3 regions of the Pantoea folii genome follow, and region 3 is predicted to be linked to each of the others. Evidence: riboswitches for the same ligand, from Rfam matches in the RefSeq annotation. Region 3 holds a riboswitch; each other region holds the start of a gene.
What was found. A riboswitch is a leader RNA that binds a small molecule or an ion and turns the genes downstream of it on or off. The one in region 3 is predicted to bind thiamine pyrophosphate.

Region 1 (6,681 bases), on a different contig from region 3:
ACCAGCACCGGGAAGCTCCAGTCCACCTCTTCGGATTGCGGCACATAGGAGACGATATTGTGTTTTAGCGCACGCTTCGCGGGCATCTCTGCCAGCGTGACCTGACCCGTCGAAAGCGGCACGAAGCCCATAATGGCCTTAAACAGTGTGGATTTCCCGGAGCCGTTGACGCCCACCAGCGCGGCGATGCTGCCCGCTGGCACGGAGAAAGATGCCTGACGCAGCGCAGTGTGACCGTTGCGGTAGGTTACGCTAACATCCTGCACGTTTAGGGTCATTTTTGGCTCCCGGCGGTGATGCCTTTGGCTACGGTATCGGTGGTCACGCGCAGCAGATCAAGGTAGGTCGGAACCGGCCCGTCACTGTTGCTGAGAGAGTCAACATACAGCACGCCACCGTAGTGAATACCCGCTTCACGCGCGACCTGTTGAGCCGGTTTGGCGGAGATGGTGCTTTCGCTGAAGATAGTCGGGATGTGGTTGGCTCTCACCGCATCAATCACTTTGCGCACCTGTTGCGGTGTGCCTTGCTGATCGGCATTGATCGGCCAGAGATAAAGTTCTTTCAGACCCAAATCACGTGCCAGATAGGAAAAAGCGCCCTCACTGGTCACCAGCCAGCGCTGGTTTTCCGGCAGTTTTTCAATCTCCGCGCGCATCGGCGCCAGGGTTTGCTGGATTTGCGTTTTATAGCGATCCGCATTGGCCTGATAAACGGCGGCATTGGCAGGATCGTATTTTTGCAGTGCTTTACGGATGTTATCGACGTAAATCAGCGCATTGTCTGGTGACATCCAGGCATGTGGGTTGGGTTTGCCGTTGTAGGGTCCCTCGGTAATACCTAAGGGTTCAATGCCCTCGGTCACTGTGACTTGCGGCACGCCTTTCAGGCGCTGATAGAAGCGGCTAAACCACATTTCCAGATTAAAACCGTTTACCAGGATTAAATCGGCACCCTGCGCGCGACGAATATCGCCGGGGGTTGGTTGGTATTCATGGATCTCCGCACCGGGCTTGGTGATGGATGTCACTTCGGCGGCATCACCTGCGACGTTCTTTGCCATGTCTGCGATCACCGTGAAAGTGGTGACCACTTTAAGTTTGTCAGCGGCAAGCGCTGAAGCGCTCATCGCGAGTGTAAGCATCACAACTGATATAACGTGCCTGGTCAACATAGTCATCCCCTGAGAAGTATAGCATGTGCTATACATTATAGTGAATGCTATGAATGTGAAGTGTTTTTGTACACCTTTTGCTGTTTACGACAAAAATTTACGTAAGTTGAAGTAGCAGAGGAGAGTAATGAAAGTGGCTTATGCGATTTTCGAAATAACGTAGAACATATTGTTCTTAAGGGCAGGGAGGTATTATTGAGAGCAAGAACACTTCACCGCGAATAATGAAGTGTTCCTGAGAGGGAATTAATCGATCGACAAATTATGAATCGCCAGCGCAGCACGCGCGGCCTCTTTGCCTTTCTTAATAAAGTGTTCGGTATAGAAGTTTTCCAGCACATCGACCGGCTGGAAATTGTGCGGCGTCAGTGAGACAGAGAACACTGGCACATTGGTGGTCAGCTGAACGTTCATCAGGCCATCAACCACGGCTGCAGCAACGAAATCGTGACGATAGATACCGCCATCCACCACCAGCGCAGCCGCTACAATCGCGTCGTATTTACCGGTTTCCGCTAAGCGTTTTGCCAGCAGCGGCATTTCAAATGCGCCCGGCACTTCCAGCACTTTTAATTCCGCTTCAACGTTCTGTGCTTTTAATTCTTGCTCAAAACCCACCAACGCATTGTGCACAATCTCTTTGTGCCAACCGGCTTTAATAAAGGCAATTCTAATATTTTTCATAATGAGTCCAACATCACCTATAATTTCTTTGCGCTTGAAAAGTAGCAATAATGCCTTTGTATACCATATGTTACGTTTTCGATCCAGAACGTGTACGTAGCGATAAATGCCATGCGATGACGTGATGGCTATCTGCGGTAATCCGTGCTTGACGGCGACCTGCGCCTGCAATACAAATAGACGCGTCGGGGGAGTCTCGCCAAAGAGACTGAGAGGCTAAAAGCGCAATGCGCGGCTTAGCGACCCTTTGAACCTGACCCAGTTGATACTGGCGTAGGAAGACTGACAGCACCGCTCCGGTGTTGTCTGGCGCAGAGGATCGCTCGCGCCCTTTCCCTCCTCCTGTATCTGCGGGTCTCAGTCAACACTGAGAGGCCGATGTGAATTCCCTTTATATCCCGGATAACCTGCTGTGAGCCGCTGGACGGTATTAGGCTGCGGCGTGGCTGGTCTCTGCGTGGCGACGCTGCTGGCTGAACGCGGCGAAGACGTCGACGTCATTGGCGACGACTCCCGCCAGCCTGCTTCCTGGTTTGCTGGCGGCATGCTTGCACCCTGGTGTGAATCTGAAAGTGCCCCGCAGGAAGTGATCTCTCTCGGGCAACACGCCGCTGGCTGGTGGCAACAGCGTGTCAGCAGCGTGGCACATCAGGGAACGTTGGTGGTGGCGCCACCGCGCGACAGCCAGGAACTTAACCGTTTTGCGCGCATGACCGAAAAGCACCAATGGGTCGATCCCGGTGACATTGAACCGTTGCTGGCCGGGCGTTTTGCCCGTGGGCTGTTTTTTGCCGGGGAAGCACATCTCGACCCGCGCCTGGCGCTCACGGAAATGCGCGAAAAGCTGTTACAGCGCGGCGTGCGTTTTGATGCAATACAACCTTCGGGCCGGGTGATTGATTGTCGTGGCATGCATGCCAAAGCCGACCTTCCGCGCCTGCGTGCTGTGCGTGGCGAGATGGTGATTCTGCACAGCGATGAAGTGCACTTTTCGCGTCCGATTCGCCTCTTGCATCCGCGCTTTCCCTGCTATCTGGTGCCGCGCCGTAATGGTCATTTCATGCTCGGCGCCACCATGGTGGAAAGCGACGATGCCAGCCCGATTAGCGCGCGCGCCATGATGGAACTGCTCAGCGCGGCCTACGCTATTCATCCTGCTCTGGCGGAAGCCCGCGTAGTCGAAAGCGGCAGCGGTTTACGTCCTGCTTATCCGGCCAACCTGCCAGAAATCCATTATCAAAACGACACTTATTATCTTAACGGCATGTATCGCCACGGTTTTCTGCTGGCGCCAATGATGGCAGAACAGCTGATGCAGCGCCTTTTCGGGGAACAATCCTATGAATATTCAGCTTAACGGCCGGGCGATCCGCACTGAGGCCAGCACGCTCAGCGAATTGCTGATCGAGCAGCAAATTGATGCCGCATGCGTTGCCAGCGCTTTCAACGGCAACTTTGTGCCTAAAAGTCAGTACAGCAGCCAGCAGCTGGAAGAGGGCTGTCAGTTGGAAGTCTTGTCCCCGATGCAGGGAGGTTGAAACATGTTTTACGATTTCGATCCGCAGTCACGTTTTCTGCTTGGCACCGCGGGCTATCCATCACCGGCGATTCTGCAACAGGCCATTGCCGCCTCTGGCACGGAAATCATCACCGTGAGTTTGCGTCGTGAAGGCGCGGCGGGCGCGGCTTTTCGCGAGCTGCTGACCGGGCTGGATATTCGCGTGCTACCCAATACCGCAGGCTGTCACACGGTGAAAGAGGCGGTGACCACCGCGCAGATGGCGCGCGAACTGTTCAACACCTCGTGGATCAAACTGGAGGTGATCGGGCATGCCGACACGCTCCAGCCCGATCCTTTTGCGCTGGTTGAAGCGGCACGCATCCTGTGTGCGGACGGTTTTCAGGTCTTCCCGTACACCACCGAAGATTTGATCGTCGGTGAGAAGCTGCTGGAAGCCGGTTGTGAACTGCTGATGCCGTGGGGCGCGCCGATCGGTTCCGGGCAGGGCCTGCGCAACATTGAAGGATTACGCGCGATGCGGGCATGGTTCAGCGACATCCCGTTGATAATTGATGCAGGCATCGGTGCGCCATCACAGGCCGCACAGGCGATGGAGATGGGCTTCGATGGCATCCTGCTCAATACCGCGGTGGCGAAAGCCGGCGATCCGGTTGGCATGGCGAACGGTTTCCGGCTGGCGATTGAAGCGGGACAGGCCGCACGCAGTGCTGGTTTGATGGAGAAACGGGATATGGCGGCAGCTTCAACACCGATCTTCGGTCTGGCGAGTTTGAGTTAAGGAGCCATCATGGATCGCTATCAACGGCAGATGATGCTGCCGGAAATCGGTGTCGAAGGTCAGCAAAAGCTGGCGGATGCGTGCGTCCTGGTGGTGGGGTCAGGCGGGTTGGGCGCTACATTACTGCCGCAGCTGGTTGGCGCAGGCGTCGGTTTTATCCGCCTGTGTGACGACGATGAAGTGGCCTTACACAATCTTCATCGCCAGACGCTGTTTACGATGCAGGACATCGGTCACAGCAAGGCAGCACGTGCGCAACAGGCGCTGGTGCAACGTAATCCCGAGGTGCAGATAGAGGTGGTGCCACGGGCTATCGGCGCCAGCGATCTGCCGCACCTCCTCACGGATATCGATCTGGTGATTGATGCCGCTGATAACTTCGCGGTGACCTATCAACTCTCCGACGCCTGTATGGCAACGCAGATTCCTTTGATCAGTGCATCAGTATTAGGTCGTCAGGGCTACGTCGGTGGCTTCTGCGGCAGCGCGCCGAGCTATCGGGCACTGTTTCCACGCTTACCCGCCTCCGCAGCCAACTGCAACATCGCAGGCGTGATGGGACCGGCAGTGGCGACTTTGGGTGCAATGCAGGCGCAGATGGCACTCAGCGTGCTGTTGGATCTGCAACCTTCACCCCTCGGCAGTGTGATCAACTGCGACTTCATCAACTGGCATATGCGCGCATTTCGTTTTGACGGCGCGGAAGAGCCAGAAAACAGCGTGCCCTTTATCGATGAGCAACTGCTGACGAAAGATGATTGCATTGTCGAGTTGCGCAGTGTGGAAGAAGCCCCCGTCAGCGTAGCGAACATCGTCGAACGCATTCTGCCGCACGCCATAGTCGATTGGCAGCCGCCGCAGGATCGGCGCATCGTGCTGGTGTGTGCCAGCGGCATTCGCGCGGCGCAGGCGGCCTCGGTGTTGGAAGCGCGAGGGTTTACCCGTCTGGCAATGTTGGCGGCAAAGCGACTATGAATCCGATCGGATTTAATGACATCACCTTTAGCTGGGGCGAACAGGCGCTGTGCCAGCAACTCAATCTGCAACTGCGCGGCGGTAAAACCACCGTGCTGTTGGGGCGCAGCGGCATTGGGAAAAGCACCTTATTGCGGCTGGTGGCAGGTTTGTTGCAGCCACAACAGGGCGAAATCAGTGGCTTACCGGGCAAAGTGGCGTGGATGGGGCAACAGGATTTGTTGTATCCGTGGCTGACGGTGCTGGAAAACGTGATGCTTTCCGCTCGGCTCAACGGTGAAAAATCGGACCGCGCGCGTGCGTTGGCGCTGCTTGAGCAGGTAAAGCTGAGTGAGGTGGCGCAAGCCTCACCGGATAAGCTTTCAGGCGGGATGCGGCAGCGTGTGGCACTGGCACGTACACTGTATGCCCAACGCGAAGTGGTGCTGATGGATGAGCCCTTCGCCACGCTGGATGTGATGACCAAACTCAGTCTGCAAACCCTGACTGCCACGCTGCTCAAGGGCAAAACGGTGCTGCTGGTTACGCACGATCCGCTCGAAGCCTGCCGTATGGCCGATGACATCGTGCTGTTGCATGGCCAGCCGTTAGCGGTTGAAAGCTGGCCGGTGCCTGCGGGTGATGCTCCCCGATCCCTTGATGATCCTCGCCTGCTACAGGCGCAGGGCGAACTCTTTTCCCGACTGAATCAAGATGAAAAAACTGTTTAGCGCGATCTATCTGATCGCGGTGCTGCTGTGTGGCTGGCTGCTGGCGCGGCACCATGGCGTGCCTGACTTTTTGCTGCCTTCGCCACTGGCGGTATTGGAGGCATTATGGCTGCATCGCCAGCTGCTGGCGCATCACGCGCTGTTTACCCTGGCAGAGATTGTGCTGGCGCTGATGCTGGGCGTTGGGACGGGCGTGATGCTGGCGGTGCTGATGGCGGGCAGCCAGACTCTACGCCGCGTGCTGTTTCCGCTGGTGACCGCCAGTCAGGCGATTCCGGTGTTTGCGCTGGCGCCACTGCTGGTGTTGTGGCTGGGATTTGGCATCGCCTCCAAAGTGGTGGTCGCCGCGTTAATCGTTTTCTTCCCACTGTGCCTGTCCTTTTTCGATGGCCTGTGCCGCACACCCTCCGGCTGGTTGGAACTGGCGGGCACACTGAATCCTTCGCGCGCACGGGTTTTCTGGCACGTGCGCTGGCCTGCTGCGCTACCGCAATTCTTTTCCGGTTTGCAGATGGCGGTGGTGCTGGCCCCGATTGGGGTGGTGATTGGCGAATGGGTGGGTGCCAGCGAAGGGCTGGGCTACCTGATGATGCAATCCAACGCCCGCCTGGAAACCGCCACCAGCTTTGCTGCTTTATTGCTCTTATTGATGCTGGCGCTGCTGCTCTCTGGCGGCGTCGCGTTGCTGCGTAAAAAATTCCTCTGGCACTCAACATAAGGACGTCCCTTGAACACCCTACGTACCGCGATTACCGCTTTGCTGCTGCTGGCAACCACCAGCGCACACGCCGAACAGAAGGTTCGCCTGCTGCTCGACTGGTTTGTGAACCCTAATCAT
Region 2 (6,681 bases), on a different contig from region 3:
CCTCTATTTCCGTAAAGGTGACCAGATCCAGCAGGCTAAAGCGGCCATCGTGATGCCATCCGGCGGCAGGCGATGTCATGCTGCCAAAGGCAGTAATACGGGTGATACCGGCTTGCCCTAGCCGCGCGGCGAGACCAAACAGCTCGCGTGGTGTGGCCGCCACCGCCGCCGTTTGCAGATAAATTTTCTGCTGAGAAATCAATGCAATCGCATCCTCAATCTCATCAACGGCCACCACTTTAAGCGTGCGTCCGAGTGCCGACGGCATCAGAGCTTCGGGGCCATCTACTACCACCACCGACCAATTGTCCATTGCCTCGCCGAACAGGATGCGATCGTCCTGCAACGCGCGAATCTCTTCACGGCTGCGCCAGGTTGCCACGCTATTAACTTCAGCCGAAGACAGCACTCGACGCGGATATTTGCGCGCCAGCGCTCGCAGTTCATGGGCGATGTACTCCGCGAATTCCTGCGGCGTGATGCGCCCGCCGCGTTCAACGAACAGCATTTGCGGTGAGTAACAGCCCGCCTGGTCATAGCGCATGACGTCATAGGCCGCGCGCTGCGCCAGATAGACGCCCTGCCTTGTATCCAGTGCCGAACGCGCCACCAGTCCCACGCTGATTTTATGGCCGTGCGGCAGAAAACGCGTGGTGACCGGCAGTTGGTGTTTGATTGCAGCCAGCGCGGCATTACCACCGTAAGCCATCACCACGTCAGGCTGTGTTAACCAGTGTTTTTCTGCTTCGGCTTCGCCGCCTTTCCACCACACTACCGCCAGGCATTCGCCAAGTTGGGGATCGATTTCAGCCAGCAGTTGCGCGAACCAGCCCGCCATCAGCGGTTCGGCACCAGGCAGTTTGCCCACGCTGCCCGCTTTCACCAGCAATCCACAAATCAGACTCCACAGCGGTAGACCCGGCACATTTCCTGCCCAGATATGCATGAGCAGGTCCGGGCCAAATGCCCGTGCGAAGCCGCCATTAGGTCGCGGCTGAAAATCATCCAGCAGCTGTGGATCGTTAAAGTCCTCGGTTAAAAAGCGCTTGAGCTGCGGCTGTCGAAAAGTTTTAAGGTATCCGGTAAGCCCAAGGCGAATCATCTCGGCGTCATAACCGGTGACAATCGCCAGCAGCATTTCGGCCTTGCGGCGCAATGGATGGTTTCGATCCAGCAAACGCGCAATGGCCTCATCAATAATTGCGACGATCTTCGCCACGCTCAGCGTTGTGAGATAAGCGCGAGCGTGATCGCGCAGATGTGCGCTGAGAAGTGTAATTTGTGCCGGATTCAGATCGGGCACGTCGACATCCAGATGCTGGCCGTGATGGCTAAAACTCAGCGTGCGCCACTGCACCCCTTCAGGTGATAAACATCCCGGTAGATAACCCGCGACCTCTTTCACACTGCACCCTGCGCAGCAGCCAGGAACTCTTCCATCGCCAGCGAACAGCCCTTCGCATCCGCTCCGGTGACCCGGCCTAGCAGATGGAAGCCGCCAGTGACCGCGCGGCCAGCATCCTCGGTCAGTAAGGCAGACACTGAATTGAAATGAGCCAGATCATGGTGCACCAGCACGCCCATCTCGCCTTCGGGCACTTCATCGCCTGTGAGTGGATTGACCACGCGGGTGCGGATCCAGTGCGGGCCGGATTTCACCGAGGGACAGGCAACGTTGCCATCGTCATAAAACTGGCTGCTCAGTTCGGTCATGCCGTACATGTTGATGCAGTGCGTGCGCGGCACGCCCAACGCCGCACTCAGCTCGGCGTAAAACTGCTCGGCCTCAATCTCACGGGATTGCCCCTTAAATCCACCGGTATCCAAAATTCGGCTTCCAGCGGGTAATGCAAAATGTCGCCCCTGGCGCTGCAGTTCGTCGAGCAGATGGACAAAGCTGTAGCTCGCGCCCAGCAGCGCATAAGGTTCGCCCTGTGCTTCAGCCTGCTCCAACGCAGCAAACAGGCGATCCATCGCGATACCGCTGTCATCCAACAGCACTTCGCTCTCGGCGGTGCCAAATTTTTCCACCGCTAATGTCAGGTAATGGGCCAGCGAAGAGTTGGGCAGCGCCCGATTATCAGGGAACAAAATGCCCATGCGAATCCGCTCTTCGCCCGCCATAAAGCGCTGGCTGAAATTCTGCATCATCGAGCATTTCCAGACGTCAAGCGTCGGATGATAGCTGCGACCTTTCACCGTGCCGGTGGTTCCGCTGGTCATAAATACCGCTTCGACGTCATCGGTGGCATGGCAGCTCAGCGTCAGATCCTTAAACGCGGTAATGGGAATTGCCGGGATGGCACGCCAGTTTTTCACCATAAACGGTGTGCGACCGCGCTGCATGGCGAAACGGCGATAAGGGAGGTTGTGTTCAAATTGGTACGCGAAGACGGCAAGCGCCATGCGGTTAAAGTCGTCGTCGGTTGTATCCTGACGCTGAAGAAAGGTGAGCAAAGCGTCGATCAAAGCAGCTTCAGTCATGGGCGAGTCCACCAGTTGCGATTGCGCGAAATTTCTCAGGCCGGGCCTGATGAGTAGAGTCTGTCCGCTACAAGCACAAAGATGGGATCAGGACGCAGTGTCGCCCTGTGTTCCGCTCCCTACGCCGGTATTAGCCGGATCAGGTTCGTAGGGTCACCACGTTGCCAACGCGAAAACGCTGGCGGGTAGAATCTCAGCCCGCTAACCGGGCACCCCCTGGAACAGGTCGCAGTCAATCAAAAGGCCGCTCAATAAAACGTCAATCAACTCACTGATTTTATTAAGCTTACTTTAAATCTACTGCAGACGGTCGTTAAAGGTTAAACCATTTGCTGTTTTAACACACTGATCTTTTTATCTGACCAGATGCACGACGAGCGTTTCAGCTTCGCGGTGATTCATTGATTAATGTGAATAGCCCTGCTGAATGAGCGAGCTGTGAGTTTTTATCATCAGATACTTCTGGCCTCAGCATTAATCCAGGAAAAAATGTCATGAGAATGCCATAACTCTACCATTAACAAGTTATTAACCAGGATATTTGATGTACTTTAGCTTTAATGCCCGTTTTATTTGTTCGAGTCCCTCTTCAATAAATCTCACAGGATTTTTTTGTGGTACGTAATATTCAGATTTTATCCCAACCATTATCAGATAATGACCAGGCGGCATCTGCAATACACATCAATTCATTTCATCAAATAAACCAGAAATAGTCTTGATTTTCCGTTAGTTAGACCAGAGACTGTTTGTGAAGCACTTAAGGGAATTTAAAATGAAGACTTCCGCTAAGGTTGGAGCACTCGGTGCCCTGGGGATTATTTTGTCTGCGTCGGGTTATGAGGTATATTCGCGGAACGTAGAAAATCAAAAAGATGAAATAGCCTGTGTGACCGTTCACAGTCGTGATGCGGTTATTGCCGTAGAGAAAGGTCTCCTCAATAAATCCCATACCGAGATGTTTGGAAAAAATAGAATCACCCTGGGCTCTCTTCTGTTCCACAACGAAAGCGTAGCAAAAAATGGTACACGTATTATCGTTCCGTTTACTTTGGCGAGCCATCGTGGGCAATCTGAGTTTCAGGCCGTAGTGAGATGTTCAAATTTACAAGATATTGAATACGATAAACTTTAATGAGTCCATTGACTCACACAGCAAACGGATAAAAAACCATGTATAAGGCAACGAAATATTACGTCTGCGATCACGCCCGCAGGGGCTTGCTGTTGCATACCGCAGGATGTGAACAGTTACCCGGTATCGATTCACGGGCGTTTATTGGCAGTATGTATAACCACAGCCAGGCATTAACCGTCGCCGCAGCGCAATATGCGAATGTTCATTACTGCCCGTGCTGTATCACTGTGAATAAGACTATCGAGCCAGAAAAATCTAAGGCAGCTATGCCAGCACTGTGCAGGGCGACAAAACCAAAGAGAAAGAAACCGGTGAAGGTTGTCGAGCCCGTGCGACACTTTCCTCTCTGACTTGATGACAGCAAATGTCCTGCAACGTTTAAATCCCATCTTTTGGCCCGAAATCAACATGTATCGTCTTAAACACCGCCCGCCTCGCTGACACCAGCGTGACGGGCGGCAGCAGACTCAAGCCGTTCTGAATCGGCGGGTGAGCGGTTTCTCAACTTCTACAATCAGGAACATCACGAAACCGATGATGAAGGTGATCACCCAATAACGGAATGGCAGTCCAGTGGTACCGAATAGCAGCTGCATAAATGGCGCGTAGATGATCAGCAGTTGCAGCACCAGCAGCACCGCGCTGACGATCCAGATCCCTTTGTTCATCAGCAGCCCTTTGCTCAGTGAGAAGCCGTCCGACACACGGCAGTTGAGCATATAGAACCACTGCGCGGTAACCAGCGTCTGCAACAGCACGGTGCGGATAAACTCAGGGGAATAGCCACGCGGCTGCAGCCAGGCTTCCAGCACAAACGCACTTATCGCAATCATTGAGCCAACAAACACCACGCGCCAGATAGCGAACCCATCCATCACATGCAGTTTGGGATCGCGCGGCGGTCGGCGCATGATGTTTTTTTCACCCTCTTCAAATGCCAGACCAAACGACAGCGTGGCCGACGTCGCCATGTTCATCCACAGAATCAGTACCGGCGTGAGCGGAATGAGATTCCCCGCCAGCAGGGCGATGATGATCAACAACCCCTGTGCGAGGTTGGTGGGCATAATAAACAGGATGGTTTTTTTCAGGTTGTCATAAACCCGGCGCCCTTCCCTTACTGCGCTGGCAATGGTGGCGAAGTTATCATCCGTGAGCACCATATCGGCGGCTTCCTTGGTCACTTCGGTGCCTTTAATGCCCATCGCGATACCGACATCGGCGCGCTTCAGGGCGGGCGCATCGTTCACGCCGTCCCCGGTCATACCGACTACCTCTTGCTTACTCTGCAACGCCTGAACCAGACGGAATTTATCCTCCGGACTGGTGCGGGCAAAGATGTCGTAGGCCTGCGCGGCATCACTCAACTGGTGATCGTCCATCACTTCCAGTTCACGCCCGGTGATGGCTGAGTCTGCATTGCCAATCCCCAGCATCTGCCCAATGCTCATCGCGGTTTGCGGGTGGTCTCCGGTGATCATTTTGACGCGTATGCCGGCTTGCAGACAGTCACGAATCGCGGTGATGGCTTCAGGGCGCGGCGGGTCCATCATTCCGGCAATGCCGAGCAGAATCACGCCCTGTTGCAGATCCTGATGGGTGAGTTCAGTTTGTCCCGGTAACGCCGGTTTCCAGGCTGCCGCCACCATGCGCAAGCCTTCGCGCGCATACTCTTCAATCTTGCCTTCCCACCAGCTGATATCGAGCGGTTGCAGGCCGTGCTCGGTTTGCTGCTGCTGACAAAGCCGGAACAGCACATCCGGCGCGCCGGTGATCAGCACGCGCTCTTCGTCACCAATGCGGTACAACGTCGACATATATTTGTATTGCGAATCAAACGGAATTTTACTGCGTAACTCGGTGGTGACCACCGGCAACTGCCCTTTGGCGGCCAGTACCTTGAGCGCACCTTCTGTCGGCCCTCCGGTGATCTTCCAGAAGCCGCTCTCATCCTTAATCAATTGACTGTCATTACACAGATCGATGGTGCGCAGATACTGTTCGAGCAAGGACCCGCCCGTGACGGTAATCGGTATGGCGTCATCCGCTTTATGAATGGCGCCAACCGGTTCATAGCTGTCACCGTCTACCCGATAGATATGGTCGGCGGTGATCACCGCTTTAACCGTCATCTCATTCATGGTCAGCGTGCCGGTTTTATCCGAGCAGATCACCGTCATTGCACCCAGCGTTTCCACCGTCGGCAGCTTGCGAATGATCGCCTGCTGCTTCGCCATAGTCTGCACGCCAAGGGAGAGAATGATGGAGATAATGGCGGGTAAGCCTTCAGGAACAGACGCCACCGCCAGACTGATCAATGACAGCATCAGTTCAGAGACCGGCATATCGCGGAACAGCAGACTGAAGACAAACAGTGCCGCCATCATCGCGAGGATAATCAGGAAGATGGCTTTCCCTAACTTGTCCATTTGCACCAGCAGCGGCGTGCGGTGTTTTTCGATATCGGACATCATCTGATTGATGTGCCCCAGTTCGGTCTCTCCGCCCGTGGCGACGACCAGCCCTTTACCGCCACCGGAACTGACCGTTGTTCCCGAAAACAGTAAATTGGTGCGGTCGCCTAACGGAAGTTCGCCCGCAAGCGCATCGGTGGTTTTCTCCACCACCGTGGATTCCCCGGTGAGTATCGCCTCTTCGACGCGCAGATTGTGGGCTTCGATCACGCGCAGGTCGGCAGGAATACGATCCCCGGCGCGGATCACCACCACATCACCCGGCACCAGCGCGGTGGTCGGCAGGGTTTCATGGTTACCCGCGCGGATCACCACCGTTTCACTGGAGAGCATATTGCGTATGCTTTGCAGGGATTTTTCCGCGTTACTCTCCTGGATATGACCAATCAACGCGTTGACCACTGCCACACCGAGAATGACCAGTGTATCGACCCAATGGCCCATCACTGCCGTCAGCAGCGCGGCAGCGAGTAACACGTAAATCAGCACATCGTTAAAATGGGCGAGGAAGCGCAGCCATGCTGGCTTGCCCGGTTTTTGTGGCAGGGCATTTTCACCGTACTGTTGTAAGCGTGCTGTTGCTTC
Region 3 (6,681 bases):
GCAGCCAGGGTAGATTCCAGCGCAGCTTTAGCCTGGGTTTTTGACAGGTCAGCTTTCTCTGCGATCACATCAATCAGTTGAGTCTTGTTCATAAGTTATCCTTAAAGTGTATTTATCGCTTGCTAAGCAACGAGTGCGAGGGAAAAGCCATATTCTGGCACTCTTCAACCTGCACGCAAAGATAGCCACAATTTTCAGCCCCCCAAATGTAGACCAGACAGGGGGCTGATGTGAAGCCTCCAGGCGCGGTAATTCAGGCCTGAAGTCACGTTTTATCGCCTTATTGCTGAAAAAGTATACCGATGTTACTGATTCCCGCTTCGCGCAGGTCAGAACGTAACCCCTTAATCAGCTCAAGGTCGCGTTCTTCGCAGTCTGCCAGCAGACGGAAAATCTCCCACTGCAGATCCCATTCATCAATCACCGCCTGATTTTCGCGCAGCTCTTCATCGGTCATTTCACGACCGGCCTGCGTCATTTCAAGGATAGCGACGGTGGTGATCGAGGTGCGACTGACTTCGATTGCGTGCTCCAGAGTTTCGCCGCTGAGTTGTGCATGCACAACTTCGCTCAACGCAACACAGGCATCGATCGCTGGGTGGACACCATAGATATCAAAATCATCGCCATTCGGAATCGCAGACTCCAGCTTCTCCAGTTGGCTATCGAAGTTAATTTTGGCGTCTTTAACCGTCAGGCTCTCCCAGACAAGGTCAAGGATGCGACGATAGAGTTGCGGATCGGCGAATTCAGTCTGCTGACAGAAGGCCCAATAATTGGGGAACATCCGCTCGCACAGACAGGCCATAAAGGTCATATGTTGCCAGCTTTCCAGCTTCGCCAGACGCAAATGGACGGGGTTCTGTAACATCAAACTTACTCTCAATAGGTTAGCTGGCGGCAGTGTACCGCAAAAGCCGCGCGCAAACAGCGTTAACGCGCATTTTGCCAACGCAGAAACGCAGGACGCCCTGAAGCAACCGCATCGGCCCAGCGTGTAGGCTCGGGCAAACGATAGCCCGCGGTACATTTCTCCACCCAATTCAGTGCGCTGTCCATACTGACACGATGCCCGGTTGAGACGAACAAAGGGTTGCAGCGCGCTTTACTGCGCCACACCCAGCCAATTTGTTCGCCTTTATCCATCAGTGGCTGGCGGCTCCCCGGTTCAGCATCCAATTCGGTAAAACGCCCGCAGAGCCGTTTTTTCGCCACGCCAATGGTTGGAACATCCACCAGCGAGCCAAAATGCGCAGCCACGCCTAGGCGACGGGGATGGGCAATACCATGACCATCAACAAATAAAAGATCGGGTTGGTGTGTGAGCTGCTGCCAGGCTGCAAGCAGTGCGGGGACTTCACGAAACGATAAGAAACCCGGGATGTAAGGCATGGTGGTCGCGATGCGTGCTATACGGTGCTCCACGAGTTGCAATGAGGGATATTCTAATACCACCAGTGCCGCACGCGTGACGGCACCTTCCTGCTCGAAACCGACGTCCGCACCGGCGATAAAACGAGGCGGCAGGACGTCGAAATCATCCTGCCGCACCACGTTAGCAGCACGTTGTAACTGTTCAGCCCGCAGCGCGGCTAAATCCATGCTTAGCCCTGATGGTATGGGCGTGACAGTCGATGCACGGCTTCCACGAAGGCACCGGCGTGCTCTGGCGGCACATCCTGATGAATGCCATGACCCAGGTTGAAGACATGCCCTTCTCCCGTGCCAAAGCCTTCAAGGATAGTGGCCACTTCCTGCTCGATACGTGCCGGAGGCGCATACAGCATGGAAGGATCCATGTTGCCCTGCAACGCAACTTTGTCACCCACGCGACGACGCGCATCGGCAATATCGGTGCTCCAGTCCAGTCCCAGCGCATCACATCCGGTCGCTGCGATAGCTTCCAGCCACTGACCACCACCTTTGGTGAACAGCGTAATCGGCACACGGCGACCTTCGTTCTCGTGCAGCACGCTATCGACGATTTTGTGCATATAGTAGAGTGAAAACTCACGGTAATCGCGGCCGGTCAGCACGCCGCCCCAGGTGTCGAAGACCATAATCGACTGTGCACCGGCTTTGATCTGGGCGTTCAGGTAATGGATGACACTGTCAGCCAGCTTATCCAGCAGCTTGTGCAGGGTTTGCGGCTCGGCATACATCATCTTTTTAATTTTGGTGAACGCTTTGCTGCTGCCGCCTTCAACCATGTAGGTTGCCAACGTCCACGGGCTGCCGGAGAAGCCGATCAAAGGCACTTCGCCTTTCAGGTTATGGCGAATGGTACGCACCGCATTCATCACATAACCCAGCTCATCTTCAGGATCCGGAATCGGCAGTTTGTCTACATCTGCACGGCAGGTAATAGGATTTGAGAAGCGCGGACCTTCGCCCGTTTCGAAATAGAGCCCCAGCCCCATCGCATCAGGAATCGTCAGGATATCGCTGAAGAGGATCGCGGCATCCAGCGCATAACGACGCAGCGGCTGCAGGGTGACTTCGCACGCCAGCTCCGCATTCTTACACAGCGACATAAAATCACCGGCTTCAGCACGCGTGGCTTTGTACTCCGGCAAATAACGCCCGGCTTGTCGCATCATCCATACAGGGGTGACATCCACCGGCTGACGTAACAGGGCACGCAGATAACGATCGTTCTTCAGTTCACTCATAATGGGCTCTCTCATGCTAAGGCCGCCAGTGTAGCATTTTCACGGCGCGCTGGCGCGACACAGGGCAACGGTATCTTCAATCAACCGCCGTGCCACCGTGCCCGGTGGCGGTAACAAGGGCAAATCGTCATAGCGATACCAGCCGGCATCCAGCAACTCTTTGCCATCATGCTGCAACTCACCGCCCTCATATTCGGCCATAAACGCCATCATTAATGAATGCGGGAACGGCCAGGGCTGCGAGGTGACGTAGCGGACATTTTTAACCCGGACGTTGCTCTCTTCCATCACTTCACGCGCGACGGCCTGCTCCAGCGTCTCCCCGACCTCAACAAAGCCAGCTAATACTGTGTAAATGCTGTTGCGATGACGCGCATGGTTGGCCAGCAGAATCTCCTCCCCCCGGCGAATCGCCACGATAATGCACGGCGCGATTTGCGGGTAATAGCGTTCGCGACAGTGGTGACACAGACAGGCAAACTCGCGCTTACTGAGGTGCATTTCGTGGCCGCAGTAGCCACACCAGCGGTGTGAGCGGTAGAATTCGGCGAGTTGAACTCCACGCCCAACCATCTGAAAAAGCCCAACATCTTCGTCGATAAGCTGGCGAACAGAGCCCATATTGTCAGGTCGTGATTCACGTATCAGCCAGACATTCTCCGCCTGCCATTCGCCAATCAAAATCGCGGTTTTTCCAGTCAGGCCAAAATCGCCGGATAAGCCATGCGGCAGTTCACCTTGCGGTAACCAAAGTTTTTGTTCATGGCTGACAATCCACCAGCCAGCGTCTACGCTTGAGATCTCACGTTGCATCTTATTCGTTGTCCTTAGCGTCAAATGGCACGCTGAAATCCTGATGTTAAGTGTGGAATGGATAACTATAACTCACCCGGAGCCCCATATGCTTACCCAGTTAGATGACCTGGCCAGGCGTGTAAGTGGCGGTAATGAACTTGTTGATGCGTGGCTGCGCGCGCGCCGACAGTTGCTTGTCAGCTATTACGCATTAATTGGCATCAAGCCAAACAAAGAGGCGCTCAGTGCCCTGGATGAACAGGCGCTGGATGCGTTTTGTCACGGCCTGGTAGATTACCTCTCAACCGGTCATTTCAGTATTTATGAACGCATTATCAGTGAGATGGAAGGCGATAGCCCACTCATTGCGGCAGCCCAACTCTATCCCGCTCTGGAAGCGAATACCGATCGCATGATGCAACTGTATGACAGCCATCTGCAGCAGGCCATCAACGACGATAACTGCGTAGAATTCCAGAAGGCGTTATCCGAAGTGGGTGAAGTGCTGGAGTCACGCTTCACGCTGGAAGATAAGCTGGTGCAACTCGCCTGGGATAACCAGCTGGCGCGCCCACCGGTCGCCAATGAAAGCAGCATGGCTCGCCCCGCTTAACTTCGGCCCCATGTAAAAAACTTGTTATTCCGAAAAAGCCCTCTTATGCTGAATGGGCTTTTTTATTGAGGCCTATTCACGTTTTTATGCGTCTCTTTAAAGCAATCTAGAGTCAAATTTTGCGATATAAGCGTAGCGTGCGCAGCCAGTTCACGCTCGGACAGCGCGCAGTGGCCGGAGCGTACACGTAGTACGTGACGGACACGAGCACTGCCCAAACGTGAAATGGCAAGCAAAGTAGCTTATATCGTAAAATTCAACCTTGTCGGAGTGCCCTAAGGGGCTGAGACCGTTTATTCGGGATCCGCGGAACCTGATCAGGTTAGTACCTGCGAAGGGAACAAGAGTAGACATTCACAGAGCGATGCGTGTTGGCGCCCGGCATCGTCCCTGTTACTCCTTCCGAACTCTGGACAAGCAACTTCCCCTTAATTCAGGAAATTTGCTATGTCTGTTGCTAAAACTTCTCGTCGTGAACAACGTGCACAAGCGCAGGAATTTATCGATTCGCTGCAAGGCACCGCTTTCCCCAATTCAAAACGTATCTGGATTACCGGCAGCCGAGCGGATATCCGTGTGCCGATGCGCGAAATCCAGCTTAGCCCTACACACATCGGTGGCACAAAAGAGAATCCACAGTATGAGCACAACGAACCAGTGCCGGTATATGACACGGCAGGTGCTTATGGCGACCCCGCGGCCACCATTGATGTGCATCGGGGATTAGACCGATTGCGTGAAAACTGGATCGCTGAACGCGATGACAGCGAAGCGATCCACCAGTTGAGTTCGCAATACACTCAGCAACGCTTAGCCGATGAAGGGCTGGATCACCTGCGCTTCGAGCAGTTACCGCAGCCGCGTCGTGCCAAAGCTGGCCGCTGCGTCACACAGCTGCATTACGCACGTCAGGGCATGATTACACCCGAGATGGAATTTATTGCGGTGCGAGAAAACATGGGCCGCGAACGTATTCGTGGTGAAGTGCTACTGCAACAGCACCCGGGCCACAGTTTTGGTGCCAATCTGCCGGAAAACATCACCGCCGAATTTGTGCGCCAGGAAGTTGCCAGCGGCCGCGCTATCATACCCTCCAATATTAATCACCCCGAATCCGAGCCGATGATCATTGGCCGTAACTTTCTGGTGAAGGTGAACGCCAATATAGGCAACTCAGCGGTGAGCTCATCGATCGAAGAGGAAGTGGAGAAACTGGTGTGGTCAACACGCTGGGGGGCGGATACCGTGATGGACCTCTCCACAGGCCGCTATATCCATGAAACGCGCGAGTGGATTTTGCGAAACAGCCCGGTGCCGATTGGTACTGTGCCCATTTATCAGTCACTGGAGAAAGTGAATGGCGTGGCGGAAGACCTTAACTGGGAGATTTTCCGCGATACCCTGCTCGAGCAAGCAGAACAGGGGGTGGATTACTTCACTATTCACGCTGGTGTGCTGCTGCGCTATGTGCCGATGACGGCTAATCGTCTGACCGGTATTGTCTCGCGTGGTGGTTCGATCATGGCGAAATGGTGCCTGTCACATCATCAAGAGAGTTTCCTCTATCTGCATTTCCGCGAGATCTGTGAAATCTGCGCCGCCTATGATGTCGCGCTCTCACTCGGTGATGGCCTGCGTCCGGGATCGATTCAGGACGCCAACGATGAAGCCCAGTTTGCCGAGTTGCATACCTTAGGTGAGTTGACCAAGATCGCCTGGGAATACGATGTGCAGGTAATGATTGAAGGTCCAGGCCATGTGCCAATGCAGATGATCCGCCGCAACATGACCGAACAGTTAGAGCACTGTCACGAAGCGCCGTTTTACACGCTTGGCCCACTGACCACCGATATCGCCCCCGGGTACGATCATTTTACCTCCGGCATTGGTGCCGCGATGATTGGTTGGTTTGGCTGCGCCATGCTGTGCTACGTCACACCGAAAGAGCACCTCGGTTTGCCGAATAAAGAAGATGTTAAGCAGGGGCTGATTACCTACAAGATCGCCGCGCATGCAGCCGATCTGGCTAAGGGCCATCCCGGCGCTCAGATCCGTGATAACGCCATGTCGAAAGCACGCTTTGAATTCCGTTGGGAGGATCAGTTCAATCTGGCGCTCGATCCGCATACGGCACGCGCTTATCACGATGAGACATTGCCGCAGGAATCGGGCAAAGTGGCTCACTTCTGCTCAATGTGCGGTCCAAAATTCTGTTCGATGAAAATTACCCAGGAAGTGCGCGAATATGCTGCTCGCCAGCAGGCAGAAGCCCAGCCCATTGAAATTGGCATGGCGCAGATGTCGGATGCCTTCCGCAGCCGTGGTGGCGAGCTTTATCACGCCGCCGATGCCCTTAAAGAGGAAAAAGTATGACCGATGCCTTTCCAGCCACGGCCCCGAAACTGGGGCTGTACCCTGTTGTTGATAGCGTAGAGTGGATTGCACGCTTACTGGAGGCTGGCGTTCGCACCATCCAGTTGCGCATCAAAGATTGCCAGGATCATGAAGTAGAAGACGCAGTGCGCGAGGCAATTGCGCTGGGCAAGCAGTATCGTGCACGCCTGTTTATCAACGATTACTGGCGATTAGCGATTAAATATA

Region 1: it holds a riboswitch for thiamine pyrophosphate, as region 3 does, so the genes downstream of both, AC1MDE_RS17750 (FAD-dependent oxidoreductase) here and thiC (phosphomethylpyrimidine synthase ThiC) in region 3, are expected to answer to the same signal.
Region 2: it holds a riboswitch for thiamine pyrophosphate, as region 3 does, so the genes downstream of both, AC1MDE_RS02670 (LuxE/PaaK family acyltransferase) here and thiC (phosphomethylpyrimidine synthase ThiC) in region 3, are expected to answer to the same signal.

What each region holds. Positions count from the first base shown of each region.
Region 1 is NZ_JBWXON010000015.1:130,866-137,546, forward strand. Features, by position in the region: gene AC1MDE_RS17735 (manganese/iron ABC transporter ATP-binding protein) at 1-278, opposite strand, end outside; gene AC1MDE_RS17740 (metal ABC transporter substrate-binding protein) at 275-1,144, opposite strand; gene AC1MDE_RS17745 (6,7-dimethyl-8-ribityllumazine synthase) at 1,421-1,858, opposite strand; TPP riboswitch at 2,036-2,155, shown strand; gene AC1MDE_RS17750 (FAD-dependent oxidoreductase) at 2,271-3,215, shown strand; gene thiS (sulfur carrier protein ThiS) at 3,199-3,396, shown strand; gene AC1MDE_RS17760 (thiazole synthase) at 3,400-4,158, shown strand; gene AC1MDE_RS17765 (ThiF family adenylyltransferase) at 4,168-5,133, shown strand; gene AC1MDE_RS17770 (ABC transporter ATP-binding protein) at 5,130-5,843, shown strand; gene AC1MDE_RS17775 (ABC transporter permease) at 5,827-6,561, shown strand; gene AC1MDE_RS17780 (ABC transporter substrate-binding protein) at 6,571-6,681, shown strand, end outside.
Region 2 is NZ_JBWXON010000001.1:542,153-548,833, forward strand. Features, by position in the region: gene AC1MDE_RS02665 (acyl-CoA reductase) at 1-1,405, opposite strand, end outside; gene AC1MDE_RS02670 (LuxE/PaaK family acyltransferase) at 1,402-2,484, opposite strand; TPP riboswitch at 2,583-2,711, opposite strand; gene AC1MDE_RS02675 (hypothetical protein) at 3,260-3,619, shown strand; gene AC1MDE_RS02680 (cation-transporting P-type ATPase) at 4,090-6,681, opposite strand, start outside.
Region 3 is NZ_JBWXON010000032.1:4,318-10,998, forward strand. Features, by position in the region: gene hupA (nucleoid-associated protein HU-alpha) at 1-92, opposite strand, end outside; gene AC1MDE_RS25095 (YjaG family protein) at 281-871, opposite strand; gene nfi (deoxyribonuclease V) at 934-1,602, opposite strand; gene hemE (uroporphyrinogen decarboxylase) at 1,605-2,672, opposite strand; gene nudC (NAD(+) diphosphatase) at 2,712-3,485, opposite strand; gene AC1MDE_RS25115 (Rsd/AlgQ family anti-sigma factor) at 3,574-4,080, shown strand; TPP riboswitch at 4,337-4,437, shown strand; gene thiC (phosphomethylpyrimidine synthase ThiC) at 4,528-6,453, shown strand; gene thiE (thiamine phosphate synthase) at 6,450-6,681, shown strand, end outside.